3 regions of the Acidovorax sp. GW823-FHT02H02 genome follow, and region 2 is predicted to be linked to each of the others. Evidence: predicted binding sites of a transcription regulator. Region 2 holds the regulator's gene; each other region holds the start of a gene.
What was found. Region 2 encodes FNR, which switches genes on or off when oxygen is low (the NO sensors DNR and NnrR bind a similar motif). Its sites were predicted from a motif close to TTGATNNNNATCAA; they were not measured.
Positions count from the first base shown of each region.

Region 1: the regulator FNR is predicted to act here: its motif matches at 1,969-1,982, upstream of cobA (uroporphyrinogen-III C-methyltransferase).
Region 3: the regulator FNR is predicted to act here: its motif matches at 2,887-2,900, upstream of AC1RDS_RS06520 (type IV pili methyl-accepting chemotaxis transducer N-terminal domain-containing protein).

Region 1 is NZ_JBXAJH010000010.1:17,182-23,371, forward strand. Features, by position in the region: gene AC1RDS_RS11995 (lysoplasmalogenase family protein) at 1-988, shown strand, start outside; gene cobA (uroporphyrinogen-III C-methyltransferase) at 989-1,894, opposite strand; gene AC1RDS_RS12005 (c-type cytochrome) at 2,016-2,438, shown strand; gene AC1RDS_RS12010 (cytochrome D1 domain-containing protein) at 2,435-3,643, shown strand; gene ahbB (siroheme decarboxylase subunit beta) at 3,818-4,834, shown strand; gene AC1RDS_RS12020 (Lrp/AsnC family transcriptional regulator) at 4,818-5,291, shown strand; gene ahbB (siroheme decarboxylase subunit beta) at 5,278-5,760, shown strand; gene nirJ (heme d1 biosynthesis radical SAM protein NirJ) at 5,764-6,190, shown strand, end outside.
Region 2 is NZ_JBXAJH010000001.1:22,317-28,506, forward strand. Features, by position in the region: gene AC1RDS_RS00100 (sensor domain-containing protein) at 1-12, opposite strand, end outside; partial or broken gene AC1RDS_RS00105 (phosphohydrolase) at 9-164, opposite strand; gene AC1RDS_RS00110 (sulfite exporter TauE/SafE family protein) at 412-1,140, opposite strand; gene hemN (oxygen-independent coproporphyrinogen III oxidase) at 1,172-2,548, opposite strand; gene fnr (fumarate/nitrate reduction transcriptional regulator Fnr) at 2,739-3,461, shown strand; gene AC1RDS_RS00125 (hypothetical protein) at 3,484-3,777, opposite strand; gene AC1RDS_RS00130 (FixH family protein) at 3,835-4,107, opposite strand; gene ccoG (cytochrome c oxidase accessory protein CcoG) at 4,182-5,627, opposite strand; gene ccoP (cytochrome-c oxidase, cbb3-type subunit III) at 5,698-6,190, opposite strand, start outside.
Region 3 is NZ_JBXAJH010000004.1:256,533-262,722, reverse strand. Features, by position in the region: gene moeA (molybdopterin molybdotransferase MoeA) at 1-911, opposite strand, end outside; gene mobA (molybdenum cofactor guanylyltransferase MobA) at 958-1,590, opposite strand; gene moaA (GTP 3',8-cyclase MoaA) at 1,695-2,831, opposite strand; gene AC1RDS_RS06520 (type IV pili methyl-accepting chemotaxis transducer N-terminal domain-containing protein) at 3,035-3,871, shown strand; gene AC1RDS_RS06515 (SDR family oxidoreductase) at 3,917-4,678, opposite strand; gene AC1RDS_RS06510 (DUF2889 domain-containing protein) at 4,777-5,385, opposite strand; gene AC1RDS_RS06505 (aldehyde dehydrogenase family protein) at 5,483-6,190, opposite strand, start outside.

The DNA.
Region 1 (6,190 bases), on a different contig from region 2:
GCGCTTTCCCAAGCCGGCCTTCGACATCGCGCAGATGCCGCGCTTCAACCCGGCCATGGCGCCGGCCACGCGCTGGTTTGCCTGCGTGCAGTTTGCGCTGTTGCTCGCGGGTATTTCGGTATTTCTGTGGCACGCCGACAGCGCCCCGCTGGCGCACAACCTGGCCTGGTTCGCGGCGCTGCTGGCCGTGCAATGGGCCCTGGGCGCCGTGGTGCAGGGGCGCATCGGCATGCTGTTGGCGCTGATGATCGAAGCGGGCGCCCTGGCCACCGCCACCAGTGCCGTGGGCTGGACCGAGTGGCACTGGTTTTTCAAACCCCTGGCGATGGTCATTGCTATTATATTAATAGCATTTAATGCTTTATCCATAGGCGACAAAAGCCAATTCGATGCAAAACCCTGGGCCACGATGGTGCTGGCGCTGGTGCTGTCTCTGGCCGGTGATGTGTTCCTGATGCGGAACGGATTTTTCATTCCCGGCCTGGTGAGCTTTCTGGGCGCGCACCTGGCCTATATCGCCCTGTTCCGCCGGGGGGTGCCGTGGTTTGCCCACCGCGGCGCAATGGCAGGCACGCTGGCCGTGGGCGCCGCCATGTACGCCTTTTTATGGGCCGGTGGCCTGCCCGCCGCATTGCGCGGCCCGGTGGCGGCCTATGTGCTGGTGATCGCCCTGATGGCCGCGCAGGCCCTGGGGCGCGCCCAGGTGCTGGGCAGCAGCGCGGCGCGCAAGGTGGCGGCGGGCGCCTGCTTTTTCATGCTGAGCGATTCACTGCTGGCCACCCACCGCTTTGTGCAGGCCTTGCCCATGGCGCAGTTCTGGGTGCTGTCCACCTACTACGCCGCGCAGATGCTGATCGTCTGGGGCTGGCTGCGGAACCCCTCGCCCCTGCAGGCAGACGCCACCCCAGGGGCTGGCGCACCCGAGTGCGCAGCGGCAATCCCAGCGGCGCTCGACCATCCCCGCGCCGTGGCGACCCGCGCAGGCTGATCAGGCGGTGCAGGCCCGTGCCGGTGCGGGCGCAGCGTCGGGGGACCCCGGCAAGCCGGTGAACACCCCGATGGGCGATCCGATTTGCGCCTGCAGCGCCACCGTTTCACCAATCATGATCAGCGCAGGCGGATGCACGCCGTGGGCCACACTCAGCGCGGGCAGTGTTTGCAGCGTGCCCACGATGCTGCGCTGGCCGGGCAATGTCGCACGCTCGACCATCGCCGCCGGTGTGCTGGCGGGCAAGCCATGGGCGATGAGCTGGGCACAGATGGTGGGCAGGGTGCCCACGCCCATGTAGATCACCACGGTCTGGCGGGGCCGCGCCAGTGCAGCCCAGTCGAGCGCAACGGTGCGCTCGCCCTCTTCGCCCTGCAGGTGGCCCGTGGCAAACACCAGCATGGCGGAATGGTCGCGGTGCGTGAGGGGGATACCCGTGGCCGCTGCGGCACCCTGGGCCGCGCTGATGCCGGGCACGGTCTCGCAGGCAATGCCCATAGCGGCCAGCGCCTGGGCCTCCTCGCCGCCGCGCCCGAAGATGTAGGGGTCACCCCCCTTGAGCCGCACGAGCGACCGGCCGCTTTGCGCCAGCCGCACCATCAGATCGATGATGCCCTCCTGCGGCAGGGTGTGGTTGCGGCTTTGCTTGCCCACGTAGATCCGCTCGGCGCCGGGGGCCACATGCTGCAGCACGTCATCGGACACGAGGTGGTCATACAGCACCAGGTCGGCGCTGGCGAGCACGCGGGCCGCCTTGAGCGTGAGCAGTTCGGCATCGCCGGGCCCGGCGCCCACCAGGGTCACCCGCCCCCACTCGGAAGACGCCAGCCGGTTGGAAGGACCACCCGAAAGGGCGGCGGGAGTGCTGTCGTGGGAGGGCAGCGAAGTGGGGCAGGCGGTATCCATCGGGGTTTCCATGTGGAACGGGGCACGGTTGTAAGGCAATGGCTCGATTGTCAAAACGCCAGGGTCTGCCGTCCTTGATAAACATCAAGGACGATGGCGGCAAATCCAGCGATATTGGGCCATGCACGACAAGAACGCGCCGCAGTCGCACCGCCTTGCACAGGCGGGCACCTCACCCAAGGCCGGCAGCTCCCTGCGGGGCCTGCCCCGGCTCGGTATCTGGCTGGCCTTGCTGGCCGGTACCGCCGGACTCCATGCCCAACCCGTCCCACCCACCGCGCCACGCCAGCAAGAGCTGGTGCGCATGGTGCGCCAGGACTGCGGCTCGTGCCACGGCCTGCGCCTGACCGGTGGCCTGGGCCCCGCACTCACCCGCGAAGCCCTGGCCGACAAGCCGTTCGACTCCATCGTCGCGACCATCTACCACGGCCGCCCCGGCACGCCCATGGCGCCCTGGAAAGCCATGCTCAGCGAAGCCGATGCCCTGTGGATTGCCCAGCAACTGTTCGCCGGGTTCCCCGAATCTGTGAAAGACCGTCCATGAATCGCCGCCACTGCCTGAGCCTTCTGGGCACCACCCCGCTGCTGCTGAGCGGCTGCGCCAGCGTTGCCGGGGCTTCCGGCGCCCCCGCCGACCTGCCATTGCGCGGCACGGGCGACCTGGGTGTGGTGGTGGCGCGCGCCACCGGCACCCTGGCCATCGTCGACACCAGCCAGCGCACGCTGCTGGCCCAGGTGACCGGCCTGGGCGACCTCTCGCACGCCTCGGTGGTGTTCTCGCGCGACGGCCGCTACGCCTATGTTTTCGGGCGCGACGGCGCGCTCACCAAGGTCGACTTGCTGACGCGGCGCATCACGGCGCGGGTGATGCAGGCGGGCAACTCGATTGGCGGCGCCATCAGCGCCGACGGCAGCCTGGTGGTGGCGCAGAACTACACGCCCGGCGGCATCAAGGCCTTCAACGCCGCCACGCTGGAGCTGGTGGCCGACATTCCGGCCGCGTACGAGAACGGCAAGCTCTCGCGCGTGGTCGGCCTGGTCGATCTGCCGGGCCGGCGCTTTGCCTACAGCCTGTTCGACGCCAACGCGATCTGGATCACCGACCTGTCCGACCCGGCGCGCCCCGTCACGACCCAGCTGCCGAACATCGGCCGCCAGCCCTACGATGCGCTGGTCACGCCCAATGGCCGCCACTACATCGCGGGCCTGTTCGGCGAGGACGGCCTGGCCATGGTGGATCTGTGGGAAGAGAAGCCCCGCGCGCGCCGCATCCTGGCCGGCTACGGCCGGGGCCAGGAGCCGCTGCCGGTCTACAAGATGCCGCACCTGCGCGGCTGGGCCGTGGCCGGGCGCCGCGCCTACCTGCCGGCCATCGGCCGCCACGAGGTGCTGGTGGTGGACACCGACACCTGGCAGGAGGTGGGCCGCATCCCGGTGGCAGGCCAGCCCGTGTTCGTGATGGCCCGGCCCGACGGCCGCCAGGTGTGGGTCAACTTCTCGGTGCCCGACTACCACCGCGTGCAGGTCATCGACACCACCACGCAGTCCATCGTGCGCACCCTGGAGCCCGGCAAGGCCGTGCTGCACATGGAATTCACGCCGCGTGGCGAATCGGTCTGGATCAGCTCGCGCGACGACCACCGCGTGAGCGTGATCGACACACAGAGCTTTGCTACCCAGGCCACCCTGTCGATCGATTCACCGAGCGGCATCTTCTTCACCTCGCGCGCCGCGCGGCTGGGGTTTTGACATGGCCCAACCCCCTGAGCGGCTGCGCCGCTTCCCCCTTCTCTCGCCTCGCTGCGCGACGCGGGAAGGGGGACGCCGCCAGCGCGGCGGGGCGGCCCTTGCGCGGCGTCCGCTGGCCTGGGCCGCGCCAGTTTCATGGCCGGCGGGCAAAGCGCAACACAGCGGATGGACGGCATGCTTCTGAATACTGACCTGCGCCTGGCCCTGCTCAACCCCTGGCAGCGCGATTTTCCGCTGGTGCGCGAGCCCTTCGCGCACATTGCCACCAGCCTGGGCATGGCCCCCGATGAAGTCCTGGCGGGCTACGCCCGGCTGCAGGGCGAGGGGGCCCTGAGCCGCATTGGCGGCGTGTTCGCGGGCAACGCCGGTGGTGCCGCGCTGCTGGCCGCCATGGCCGTGCCGCCCGAGCGGCTCGATGCCGTGGCCGCCGTGGTTTCCAGCCACCCGGGCGTGAACCACAACTACCAGCGCGAGCACCACTACAACCTCTGGTTCGTGATGACCGGGCAGGACGACGCCGCCGTGCGCGCGGCCATGCAATCGCTCGAAGAAACCACGGGATTGATCGCGCTGCAGTTGCGCATGCTGCGCGCCTACCGCATCGACCTGGGCTTTGATCTGCGTGAACGCACCGCCCCGGCCCCCATGGCGGCCGCACGCGCGGCCCAGCCGGTGGCCGAGGCCGACCGCCCGCTGGCGGCCCTGCTCGAAGACGGCCTGCCGCTCACGGCGCGCCCCTACGACACCTGGGCGCAGGCGCTGGGCCGCACGCCCGAATCCGTGCTGCAGACGTTGCAGCAGTGGCTGGACGAAGGCACGCTGCGGCGCATCGGCGCCATCGTGCGCCACCACGAACTGGGTTTCGACGCCAACGCCATGACCGTGTTCAACCTCCCCGACGCGCAGGTCGATGCCTTTGGCGAGGCACTGGCACGCGAGCCCGGCGTGACGCTGGCCTACCGGCGCGAACGCGCCGAGGGCTGGCCCTACAACCTGTACTGCATGGTGCATGGCCGCGACCGTGCCGCAGTGCACGAAGTGATCGCGCGCGCCATCGCCGACGTGGGCCTGGCGCCGTACCCGCACGAGGTGCTGTTCTCGTGCCGGCGCTTCAAGCAGACCGGCCCGCGGCGCTTTCGTGCCCTGCCCGCAGCCACCGCCCCGGAGGTGCTCGATGCTCTCGCCGGATGACGCCCGCCTGCTGGAGCGCCTGCATGGCGACCTGCCGCTGACCGAGCGGCCGTTTGCCGACGTGGCCGCCGAGTTCGGCTGGACCGAGGCCTACGTGATCGGGCGGCTTGCTGCACTGCTGGAGAGCGGCATGCTCACGCGCTTCGGCCCGCTGTTCCAGATCGAACGCGCGGGCGGCCTGTTCGTGCTCGCCGCCATGGCCGTGCCCGAGGAGCGCATTGATGCCGTCACGGCCCAGGTCAACGCCCACCCCGAGATCGCGCACAACTACCGGCGCGACCATGCACTGAACATGTGGTTCGTGCTCGGTACCGAAACGCCGGCGCAGTGCGCGGCCGCCATTGAGCGCATCGAGGCCGAGACCGGCTTGCCCGTGCTGGCCTTCCCCAAGGAGCGCGAGTTCTTCGTCGAACTCAAGCTCCCCCTCACGAGCGGAGAAGCCCATGGCGCTGGATGATTTCGACCGCGCCCTGATCGCCGCCACCCAGGGCGGCCTGCCGCTGGTGCCGTGCCCCTACGACGCCGTGGGCGAACGCCTGGGCGTGTCGGGCCAGCAGGTGCGCGAGCGCCTGGCGCAAATGCTGGAGAGCGGGCTCGTGCGCCGCATTGGCGCCGTTCCCAACCACTACCGCCTGGGCTTCACCGCCAACGGCATGAGCGTGTGGAACGTGGACGATGCGCTGGTGGACGCTTTAGGCGAGCGCATCGGCCAGCTGCCCGGCGTGAGCCACTGCTACCGCCGACCGCGCCGACTGCCAGCCTGGCCCTACAACCTGTTCGCCATGCTGCATGGCCGCACGCGTGCCGAAGTCGAGCAGCAGGCCCTGCAAGTACGCGAGCTGCTGGGCTCGGCCTGCACGGGCCACGACATTCTTTACTCCACCGCCATCCTGAAGAAGACCGGATTGCGCCTCAAGGAAAGCTAAACCATGTTCCGCATCAGCCACTACATGCGCGAGCTCGCGCACGCAGAAAAAACCGGCCAGTACCCCGAGGCCGTGCTCGCGCGCCGCGGCAGCGGCGGGGCCCCAGGCCCGGTCGTCATCTGGAACCTGATCCGCCGCTGCAACCTGACCTGCAAGCACTGCTACGCGCTGTCGGCCGACCACGACTACGAGGGCGAGCTGTCCACCAACGAAGTGTTTGGCGTGATGGACGATCTCAAGGCCTACCGGGTGCCGGTGCTCATCCTCTCGGGTGGCGAGCCCTTGATGCGGCCCGACATTTTCGAGATCGCCGAGCGCGCCAAGGCCATGAAGTTCTACACGGGCCTCTCGACCAACGGCACGCTGATCGACGAGGCCATGGCCGACCGCGTGGCCGCCACGGGCTTCGACTATGTGGGCATCAGCCTCG
Region 2 (6,190 bases):
TAGCGGGTTCATGCGTGCACCTCGTCAGGACCAGGATCTACAGCGCGCTCAAAGAAATAGCAGATCCGCTGGCGCGGAGACAGATAGTCGAGCGCATCGCGCGACACCTCGGGCCTCAGCGGTCTGGTCGAATTGACGGACACGACGATGCCGTAACGGTCGTTGAATGCGTGATGCATCCAGCCCACGCCGGGCTGGACATACATGCCGATGCGAAGCTGACCGGTATCAATAAGGAGGGAAGAATTCACGGAGTTTCACGGCATGCATGGAGAAACATGGCGACATGCGCACCACCCTTGGTGACAAGGATTATCGCCGCCGTCCAGACCATTGCGCCCCGCAATCCCAACGATGAAATTCTGGCGTGACGCCACCCGCCCGAGTGACCCAAGGCACTTCCCGCTGAAGTTATCTGCACCACAGAGAGGGTTTGTAAACCAGATCCATCCACAATGCCCACCCCGCCACCCCGACCAGCAGCGCACCCGCCAGCCGGGTTCCCCAACTGGCTCGCACCGCGTTGATGCGTGAACGCAGCCGCCCCCACAGCCAGGGTCCGGCCACCAGCCACAGTCCACTCCCCACTCCAAAAAACACCATGGTCACAGCGCCCTGCAACATGCTACCGCTGAGCGCAGCCACCAGCAGGGCCGAATAAAGCAATCCGCATGGCATGAGAGCCCAAAGCCCGCCCGCCACCAGCAGCCCACCCGGCGCGCGGACAAGGGGTTGCACGCGGCGCCAGGCCGTGCGCCCGGCCTGCTCTACCCAAGCAGGCTGTCGCGCCTGCACCATCATCATCAAACCCCAGGCCATGACCGCCACGTGCATCAGGGTCCATACCGGACTCAAGGCCATGGTTTGCTGGGTCACCCATGCCAGGCTGTCCATGGCCAGCGCGGCCAGGGCGCCCGCCCCGGCATAGCCCGCCAGGCGCCCGAAGTGAAATGCGAACAGCCGGCGAGAGGTTCCACCTTTGGGAAACCACTGAACCGGCTGAGAGACGGGGCTGCCCGCTTGCGAGCACGCCGCCTCCTGGCCGATGATCGCACTGCAAGGCGCGGAGCACATGGCCAAGCAATGGGGCCCGCCAGCGAGCCCCATGAGCAAAGCCGTTACGGCAAGGGGTGCAAGCATGAAGACCGGGGCACAGCTCGAATGATGGGTATCAGATGATGCGCGAAAACCGGGCCCGATTGCGGTCAGCCTGCAAATAGCGGTCAAACACCATGGCGATGCCGCGCACAAAGAACCAGCCCATGGGCGTTACCTTGACGCCCTCGGCACTCAATGCAACGAGCCCCTGCTCGGCCATGGACTCCAACTGCTCCAGTTCCGGCGCGAAATACTTCCGAAAATCAATGAGCCAAGCTTGATCCATGGGCTCAAACAAGACCTCGCCCTGGCACATCAGCGCCATGATGACGGCCCTGCGCACCAGGTCATCGCGATTCAGCGCCAACCCTCGCACCACGGGCAACCGCCCCTGATCCAGATGGTCGTAGTACTCCTCCAGCGATTTGGCGTTCTGGCTGTAGGTCGCGCCCACCCGGCCGATCGCGGATACGCCCAGGCCGATGAGATCGCAGTCGGGCTGGGTGCTGTAGCCCTGAAAATTGCGGTGCAGGCGCCCCTGCCGCTTGGCAACAGCCAACGCATCCGTAGGCAAGGCAAAGTGGTCCATGCCTACATAGACGTAACCTGCATCAATGAAGGCGTCCAGCGAACGCGAAAGCATGGTCACCTTGGCGGATGCGGCAGGCAGTTCTGTCGAGATGATGCGCCGCTGCGGCTTGAAACGATCAGGCAAATGGGCGTAGGCATACAAAGCGATTCGGTCGGGGCGCAATTGGGCCACCTGTGCCAGCGTGCGATCAAACGACTCGGGGGTCTGGCGCGGCAGCCCGTAAATCAAATCCACATTGACCGACTCAAAGCCCAGCGCACGAGACGCTTCCACCAGCGCAAACACCTGCTCTGCGGGCTGAATGCGGTGCACTGCCTTCTGAACCTCGGCATCAAAATCCTGCACCCCGAAGCTCAATCGATTGAAGCCCAGTTCCGCCAGCACCGCCAGCCGATCCGAAGTGACCGTGCGAGGATCCACCTCGATGGAATACTCACCACCCGGCGCAAAGGTGAAACTGCGCCGCAGCGTTGCCATGAGCTGGCGCAGTCCGTCATCCGAAAGAAAGGTCGGCGTGCCACCCCCGAGGTGCAACTGGCTGACCACCTGTCCGGTGCCGCAGTGGGCCGTGTGCAGATCAATCTCGCGGCTGAGGTAGCGCAAATACACGTCGGCACGGTCATGGTGCTTGGTGATGATCTTGTTGCAGGCACAGTAGTAGCACAACGATTCGCAAAACGGAATGTGGACATACAGCGACAGCGGCAGTGCCGTAGCGCCAAGCCGGCGCTGTGACAGCGCCAACACATAGTCCTCTTGCCCAAAAGCCTCCACAAACCGGTCAGCCGTGGGGTAGGAGGTATAGCGCGGTCCTGGTATGTCAAAACGGCGCAGAAGTTCTGGGGTAACAGCGGTCATGGGAAAATATCCTTGCGTGCATCGATACTGTGCCGTACCCTTTGATCCACGTCCTTGACCTTAATCAAGAAGGCGAATGGGCACAGGAGGGACAATTTGATTCAATTCAGCCGCCACGCGTGCACCGCGGGACAATGGAGTCCCAGCAGATACAAGCCAATTACCCAGACCTGTCCAGGTCCCAGTGCCCATGAACCCGCAAACCATCAAAGTCGCCTGCTCCAACTGTAACCTGCGAGAACTGTGCATGCCCGTAGGCCTGAACGAGCAGCAGTTGCAACGCATTGACGATATCGTGGCAGTGCGGCGAAAAATCAAGCGAGGAGGTACGCTCTTTCGCAATGGGGAGTCGTTCACCTCTCTCTATGCCATTCGCACCGGGTTTTTCAAGACCTGCGTCGCTACCGAAGATGGGCGCGACCAGGTCACAGGCTTTCAGATGGCGGGTGAAATCATTGGACTCGATGGCATCGTCAACGATCATCACACCTGTGACGCAGTCGCCCTCGAAGATGCCGAAGTGTGTGTCATGCCCTTTGATCGCATCGAAGAACTATCGCGCGAAGTCACGGCGCTGCAACACCACGTTCACAAGATCATGAGCCGGGAAATCGTTCGTGAACACGGCGTGATGCTTTTGCTGGGCAGCATGCGTGCAGAAGAGCGCCTGGCTGCGTTCCTGCTCAACCTGGTGCAACGCCTGCATGCCCGTGGGTTCTCGCAGTCCGAACTGGTATTGCGAATGACACGGGAAGAAATCGGCAGTTACCTGGGGCTCAAGCTGGAGACAGTCAGCCGCACGTTCTCGAAGTTTGTGGAAGATGGCACGGTGGAAGTCAAACAGCGCCATGTCCGCATTCTGGACACCGATGCACTCAAGCGCATTGTCAACAACCAGCAGGCTTGTCACTGATCGCTGTTCAGGCATGCAACCGTCACGGGCACGACGATGCCTTGTGGCAATCGCCCGGTCGAGCATCCGGAGGCACGGGGCAGCGGTTGAGTTCAAAGGGTGACATGGAGAGCAGCGTTGTCAACGCGCTGGCAACCATGGTAATGATCCAGAACGCAAAGAACGCAAGGGTATAGACCCCCTGGCGGGACAGAGTCAATGGCTGACCAAACCAATGAAGATCCTGTGGATCCACCATGGCGAAAACCAGCATTTCCAGGATCCCGGCCACCAGAAAAGCGGGCCATGCAATCCACATCAGGCGTTGTGTCCACATCGTGTGTTTCCTCGGGGTTGCGGAGGGCGTGTGTATGCGACCAGCTGGAACTCTGGTTCAGCGAGGCTGATCCACGGCAGGTGTCGCCGCATGGTTGCGGCCCTTGAGCGCGGGGGCCAAGCTTTTCTCTGGCTGTGCCAGCGTCTGGTTGATCTCAATCCCTTTGCGGTAATAGTCCTCCTCGACGACGGGGTCCGGCCGACTCACGGCAAGCCACAACGTAATGAAGCCGGCAATCACCACAATGACCGGTCCGGCAATCACCAGCCAGACATGCCCAAACTTCCACCATGGCTGGGGTCCGGGAGTAATAACGGGGCTGTTTGGCATGGAAACTCCTCAGGTATCAGCATATAGACCACAAGACGCCCTGCAGCGCACAGCGCGACCTTCACTCAATTGACTCAGCGTGGCACCAGGAATATGGATTTCTCTGTCACTTTGCCGCCGCTTTCCAGTGCAGATATATCGAAATGAATCGCATGGGAACCAGGGGCCGCAGATCCATACGGGATCTGCAACCGCACCGCTACCCAACGGGATTCTGCAGCACCAATGTCCACCTCCTGCTCCGAAGCCACTTCCAAGCCATCCAGCCCGCTCGCAGTAATGCGGTAGCGCTGCGCAGCCTCTGTGGCATTCATGATTTGCAGTCGATAGACATTTTCAAGCTTGCCCCCCGCAACAATGCGGGACAAGGCGGCCCGGTCACGCACGATGTCCACCTTCAGGGGTGTGCGCGTGGTCAGGCTGGCCAGCATGCCCACACACAAAGCCACCAGAACCGCGGTGTAAATGAGCACGCGAGGGCGCAGGACATGTCGCAGGATTTGCGACTGGCTCCAGCGACGCTGGACACCATTCTGGGTTGAATACCGTATCAAGCCTCTGGGGTAATGCATCTTGTCCATCACGGTATTGCAGGCATCCACGCAAAGACCACAGCCAATGCATTCATATTGCAAACCCTTGCGGATGTCGATGCCCACGGGACACACCTGCACACACAAGGTGCAGTCGATGCATTCGCCCAGACCCTTGGCCTTGTAGTCCACCGTCTTGACCCTGGGCCCGCGCGGCTCGCCGCGGGTTTCGTCATAGGTCACGATGAGGGTATCCCGATCGAACATCGCGCTCTGAAAACGCGCATAGGGGCACATGTATTTGCAAACCTGCTCCCGAAGGAAGCCGGCGTTGCCATAAGTGGCCAAGCTGTAGAAAAACACCCAGAAAATCTGCCAGGTGCCAGCAAACGCCAACAACTCGGGACCCAGTTCCCGAATCGGCACGAAATACCCGACAAAAGTGAAACCCGTCCAGAGGGAAACAGCAACCCAGACCGTCTGCTTCAAGAATTTCTTGCGAATCTTCTCAAAGGTCCAGGGACCGGCATCCAAGCGCAGACGTGCACTGCGATCACCTTCGATCTTGTGCTCTATCCACATGAATATCTCGGTATAGACCGTCTGTGGACAGGCAAAGCCACACCACAGACGACCCGCAACCGCAGTGAACAGAAACAGCGAGAGCGCTGAAATAATCAGCAAGCCCGTGAGATAGATGAAATCCTGTGGGTACAGGACCAACCCAAAAATATAGAACCGACGGGCACCAAGGTCAAACAGCACCATTTGGCGCTGGCCCCACTCCAGCCAGGGCAACCCATAGAAAACGAGCTGCGTGAGAAACACCATGACCCAACGCCAACGCGCAAAGAACCCACTGATTGATCGTGGGTAAATTTTTTTCTGGGCCTCGTAAAGGGAGACAAGTTCACCCTCCGCCGACGGCTCAGATGTGGCCGCCGCGATGGGAATGACCTTGCGCGGCGTCTTGTCGGATGATTTCATGGTGCGGACTATGGAAGCGGATAACTAGCACTTCAAAGCAGCCCCAGTCGGAACTGGAGCCACCCCGAGTTCATCGGGCTGCGGCAGGCTTGTTGGACAAGCCCCACACATACGATGCCAGCACCCCGATTTGCGCCTCGGTCAGCTTGTCAGCCTGCGCGGGCATCTGGTTCACCTTGCCATTGTTGATCATGGCAGTGATGGCCGCTTCGCCCCATCCATGCAACCAGATGTCGTCCGTGAGGTTGGGGGCGCCCAAAGCCTGGTTACCCTTGCCATCGTTGCCGTGGCAGGCAGCGCACGCCACGAACTTGGTCTTGCCCAGCGACGCCCGCAACGAATCATGCGGGCTGCCCGACAGGCTCAGCACATAGTGCGACAGATTGCGCACGTCTTCCGGTGAACCCACTGCGGCAGCCATGGGAGGCATATTGCCGATGCGCCCCTTCTCCAGCGTTTCGCGGATCTTTTCGGGGGTGCCGCCATGCAGCCAGTCAGCATCTGCCAGGTTGGGGAATCCCTTGCTGCCGCGGGCATCGGAACCATGGCACTGGGCGCAGTTG
Region 3 (6,190 bases), on a different contig from region 2:
ATGCGTCCCACGGCCATGGGCCGGCCGGGGCGCATGGCGATGCGCCAGAAAGCCACGTCACCGAGCTGCTTCATCATGGTGCGCGTGTGGTCGGCCTCGCCCACGCTCACGCCGCCACTGGTGATGATGGCGTCGGCCCGCTGCGCGGCATCGCGGAAGGCGGCCTCCAGCAGGGCGGGGGTGTCGGGCACTACGCCCAGGTCGATCACCTCCACGCCCAGCCGCGTGAGCAGGCCGAACACGGTGTAGCGGTTGCTGTCGTACACCGCGCCTTCGCGGGGCGGCTCGCCCAGGCTCAGGATTTCGTCGCCGGTGGAAAAATAGGCCACGCGCAGGCGGCGGTACACCGCCACGGTTTTCAGCCCCAGACTGGCCACCAGCCCCAGCGCGGCAGGAGCCAGCAGCGCTCCTTTGGATAGCGCCACACCGCCTTCCATGAGGTCTTCGCCCTTGAAGCGGCGGTTGTCGCCCAGGCGCAGCACGTTGGCGGCAATGGTGATGTGGTCGCCATCGGCGGCGGTGGTGAACTCCTGCGGCACCACGGTGTCCAGGCCCGGGGGCATGATGGCGCCGGTCATGATCTTCAGGCATTCGCCCGCGCCCACGGTGCCGGTCCAGGCCTTGCCCGCCAGCGCCGTGCCCACCACGCGCAGCGTGAGCGGCTGGCCCGCCACCAGTTGCGCACCGGCAAAGGCGTAGCCGTCCATGGCCGAGTTGTCGTGGGGCGGCACGCTCAGGGGCGAGACCACGTCGCGTGCCAGCACGCGGCCCAGGGCCTCGAAAATGCCGATCTCTTCGGTGGCCGTGACCGGCTGCACCAGCTGTTCCAGAAAGGCCGACACCTGGTCGGCACTGAGTGCCTGGGGGTCGTAGCCCTGCAGTTCGGCGGCAATCTGTGCAATGGTTTTCATGGGTGCGTTCGCGCTGAGCGGGTGGGGGTGCAACCGGTGCACCCGGTCAGGGAATGCCGGCGCTTTCAAGGCGGTGCAGCTCGTCCAGCGTGTTGGCGTTGAAGAAGGCCAGCGGGTCGTCGCCCGGCTGGTCGAAGGGCACCACCACATGCGGGTGCTGTGCGGTCCAGGCGTCGATCTTGCGGCCACCGGCCTGGGTGAAGGCGACCAGGCTTTCGAGCAGGTCCACACGCAGCAGGCAGAACACGGGCTGGGTGCGCACGGCGGTGCCGCCCGCGCCATCGTCCTCGGGGGCGGCGGCCATGGCGATGTCGGCCCCTTGGGCGTCCGCAGCGGCCGCCAGCCGTGCCGCCAGGTCCAGCGGAAACAGCGGGGTGTCGCAGGGCACGGTGAGCAGCCACGGGGTTTCGCAGCGCTCCAGCCCGGTCAGAAAGCCCGCCAGCGGGCCGGCATAGTCGGCAATCACGTCGGGCCACACGGGTGCGCCAAAGGCCTCGTAGGCGGCCAGGTTGCGGTTGGCGTTGACCATGGTGGCGCCCACCTGCATCTGCAGGCGCATCAGCGTGTGCAGCGCCAGCGGCAGGCCACGAAAATTCTGCAGGCCCTTGTCCACGCCGCCCATGCGGGAGCCGCGACCGCCGGCCAGCACGAGGCCGGTGATGTCGTTCGTTTCAATCATGTCTTTGATGGTCGTTGCCGATTCAGCGAGGGCTGCGTCCCCCTGCCCGCGCGCAGCGCAAGAGATGGGGGAAGCGGTGAAGTCGCTCAGGGGATTGTTGCATCTCATCCGCCGATGTAGCTCATTTCCACCCGGCGCGCGCCCTGCGTGGTGTCGGCCGGCAGGCTGCTGCGCAGCTCCGAATAGCGGTCGGTGCGTTGCTGCCAGATGGGCGCGATGGCCGATGCAATGGCCTCGTCGCTGGCGCCGCCGCGCAGCAGGCTGCGCAGGTCGTAGCCCTGGGTGGCAAAAAGGCACAGGTACAGCCGGCCTTCGGTGGAAAGGCGCGCGCGGTTGCAGTCGCCGCAGAAGGCCTGCGTCACGCTGCTGATCACGCCCACTTCGCCCAGGGCCTGGTCGTGCTGGCCAGCAGCGCTGGCGTAGCCCCAGCGCTCGGCGGTTTCGCCGGGGCTGGTGGGGCTGAGCTGCACCAGCGGCAGCTCGGCGCGCAGGCGCTCGATCAGTTCGGCCGACGGCAGCACCTCGTCCATGCGCCAGCCGTTGGTGGCGCCCACATCCATGTATTCGATAAAGCGCAGCGTGGTGCCCGTGCCGCGAAAGTGGCGCGCCATGGGCAGGATTTCGTGGTCATTGGTGCCGCGCTTGACCACCATGTTCACCTTGATCTGCGACAGCCCCGCCGCGTGCGCCGCCTCGATGCCGGCCAGCACATCGGCCACCGGAAAATCCACATCGTTCATGCGGCGGAACACCGCGTCGTCCAGGCCATCGAGGCTCACGGTGACGCGGTTCAGGCCCGCCTCCTTGAGGGCCCGCGCCTTGCGCGCTAGCAGCGAGCCGTTGGTGGTGAGGGTGAGGTCGGGCGCGGTGCCGTCCACCGTGCGCAGCCGGGCCAGCTGGGCCACCAGTTCCTCGAGGTTCTTGCGCAGCAGAGGCTCGCCCCCGGTCAGGCGGATCTTGCGCACGCCGTGGGCCAGAAACAGCCGCGCCAGCCGCGTGATCTCCTCAAAGCTCAGCAGGGCGTTGTGCGGCAGGTAGGCATGGTCCTTGTCGAACACTTCCTTGGGCATGCAGTAGTTGCAGCGGAAGTTGCAGCGGTCGGTCACGCTGATGCGCAGGTCGCGCAGGGGGCGGTCCCGGGTGTCGGTCAGCAGACCGGTGGGGGCGGCGGCCTGCGCGGGCACCCTGGCCGCCAGAGCGGCGATGCGTTGGTCCACCAGAGGAATCACACGTTCAGACATGGGGTGATTCTGCCGTATCGGCCCCGCCATCGAGGCCATGCCCCTGCTGGCGAGGTTGACTGGGGTCAATGGAGCGGGTTAACGCGGGTTCGTCCCGCCAATGTCCCGCCAATGTCCGGCGAATGGCAGTTGCTTGACATGGCGCAGGGGGCGCAGGTGGTGTGTCACAACAATCGCAGCACACAAAGTTTCAAGGAAATGACATGACGAATGCGAGGTCGATTGCACAAGCGCTTCCCTGCCAGCGCCGGGTGGCCGTGCAGTGGGTGGCGGCGGGCATCCTGCTGCCCACCTGGGCCGGCGGGGCCCAGGCGCAAATGGCACTGTCGGGGGCCATCAACCACGCGGGATGGTTTCGGGCACTGTCGCAGCGCATGGCCAAGGCGTATTGCCAGCAATATTTGCAGGTGCTGCCCGAGGCTGCCAGGGACGTGCTGGGCCATGCGCGCAAACGGGTGCAGCAGGGATCTGGCGAGCTGGCGCGCGGGCTGCAGTCGGGCCAGTGGCCCGCCGAGGTGGCGCGGCAGCTGGACGAAGTGCAAAAGCAGTTTGCACGGCTCGACCAGTTGACAGCGGCGCCCATGTCGCGGGCGGCCTTGGCCGCGGTGTCCGAGCAGTCCGACCGCACGCTGCTGGTGGCCCAGGCGGTGACCGAGTCCATCGAAAAGATGGCACGGGTGGCCAGTGCGCGGCTGGTGAATCTGGCCGGGCGCCAGCGCATGCTGTCGCAGCGCCTGGCCAAGAACTATTTTCTGGTAGCCGCCAAGGCGGACACCAAGCTGGTGCATGCGCAACTGGCGGCAGATGCCGCCGATTTCCGGCAGGCCATGCAGACCCTGACGGCCGCACCGGTCTCCACGCCCGCCATTCGTGGCGAGCTGGAGCTGGCGGCCCCGCAGTGGGTGTTTTTTGAGGCGGCCCTGCGCCGGCCCGCCGACGAGCAGGGACTGAGCGCGGTGGCCACTACCAGCGAACGCCTGCTGAGCGTGATGGACCGGCTCACCGGCCTGTACGAAGCCGCCTTGCGCGAGGTGCTGTAGCCAGGGGCTTGCCGGCAGCGCCGTCCGGGGGGCTGTGGTGTGCTGCTACACGCAGCGTGCCCCATCCACCTCGATGCACACGCCGCTGATGAAGGCGGCCTCGTCGCTGGCCAGGTACAGCGCGGCGTTGGCCACGTCGAGCGCCGTGGAAAAGCGGCCCAGCGGAATGGTGGCCAGGAATTTCGCGCGGCGCGCTTCGTCCACCGGTCCCCCCGCAAACTCGGCGGCCAGGCCCGTGTCGGGGTTGAACACGGGGTTGATGCAGTTCACGCGGATGTTGTCGGGGCCCAGCTCGGCGGCCATCGACTTGCTGGTGGTGATGACGGCGCCCTTGGAGCCGTTGTACCAGGTCAGGCCCGGCCGGGGGCGCAGGCCCGCCGTGGAGGCAATGTTGATGAAGCTGCCGCCGCCGCCCTGGCGCATCGCGGGCACGGCGTGGATGGCCGAGAGGTAGATGCTCTTGACGTTGATGGCATAGACCTTGTCGAACTCGTCCTCGCTCACTTCCAGCATGGGGCGGTTGCGGTGCGTCCAGCCGGCGTTGTTGACCACCACGTCCAGCCGGCCATGCAGGCGCACGGCCTCGTCGACCAGGGCCTTGACATCGGCGGACTTTGTCACATCGGCCTGGAAGAAGGCCGCCGTGCCACCCGCCGCGATGATCTCGGCCACCACACGCTGGCCGCCAACTGCGTTGACGTCATTCACGATGACCTTGCCCCCTTCAGCCGCCAGGCGCTTGGCAATGCCTTCGCCAATACCGTTGCCGGCGCCGGTGACGATGATGGATTTGTGCTGCACGCGCATGGTGTTGTCTCCTTGCTTTATAAATTGGATAGCGGCTTGCGCTTTAGGGGTAGGCGATAGCGCCTGTTTTTATTCATATTGTTCCCCCGCCACACGGGCTAGGGCTGCAGCGCGGGGCGGGCGTCGTCGGTCGCAGGGGGCGGGCCCACCGGCACCGTCAGACCGTCCGGGCCGCGGCGGTAGAACTGCGGAAAATATTCCTTCACGCCGTTGCCGTTGAAGTCCCAGCCGGTGCACTGGCCCAGGTGGCGGGGCGGCTCGTCCGCATTGGCGGCAGCAAACACCGCGGGCACCGACTGGAATGCTGCCGTGGCCAGGTTGAACAGCAGTTCGCGCAGGTGGGTGCAGCTGGCCACGCCGCCCAGGTTCTTCTGGATGGCCTGGCGCCAGCCGCGCGCCATGCTGCAGCCCACCATGGATTGCAGCGCGGGCTGGGCCTGGGGACAGTCCTTGAGCGGGTGGGTGTCCATGGCCACGTCGATGGCCTGCACCACCAGCTGGCGGTTGACGGTGACGCGCAGCCACATGTGGTGGATGGGCTCGCCAGCGCGGCGCAGGCCGGCCTCGCGGAACGAGGGCGCATCGTAGGTCTTGCTGTCGTGCAGCTCGCCTTCGATGTCCCACAGCCCATCGTCGCGTTCAAAGCCTTGGTAATGGACGCGGCGCTGGTGCCGGGCGGTGCGGGGGGCGGGGGGGCTCAGGGGCATGGAGAAAAGAAACCGTCGGGCAAAAAGGAAGGGCGAGAACACATGCTACCGGCACACCGCCGCGCCGCCTTGCGCGGGCGCGACAGGCGGGCCTGGGTCAGCCGTGCCGGATGGCCACGGTCTTGAGCGTGGTGAAGCCGTGCAGCGCCTCCAGGCCCTTTTCGCGGCCGTAGCCGCTCGATTTGACGCCGCCAAACGGCAGCTCCACGCCGCCGGCAGCGCCGTAGTTGTTGATGAACACCTGGCCGCTGTGCACGCGCCGGGCCATGCGGAACTGGCGGGCGCCATCGCGCGTCCAGATGCCGGCCACCAGGCCAAACTGGGTGGCGTTGGCCAGCTCCACCGCATGGTCCTCGTCCTGGAAGGCCATCGCGCTGAGCACGGGGCCAAAGACTTCCTCCTGCGCCAGGCGGTGCTCCACCGGCACATCGCGCAGCAGCGTGGGGGCCTGGTAGAAACCGGTTTCGGGCGCATCGTCCACGATCTGGCCCTGGGCCACCATGGGGATGCCGGCCACCTGCGCGTCGGACAGAAAATCCCATACGCGCTGCTGCTGCGACTGGCGGATCAGCGGGCCCACGTCCAGGTCCATCGCGGCGGGGCCCACGCGCAGCGCTTCAAAGGCCTGGCCCAGGCGCTCCAGCAGGGGCTCGTAGATGAGCGAGTCGATCAGCACGCGCGAGCCGGCCGAGCAGGTCTGCCCCGCGTTCTGCACGATGGCATTGATGACCACGGGCACGGCGGCGTCCAGGTCGGCATCGGCAAAGATGATCTGCGGGCTTTTGCCGCCCAGCTCCAGCGTCAC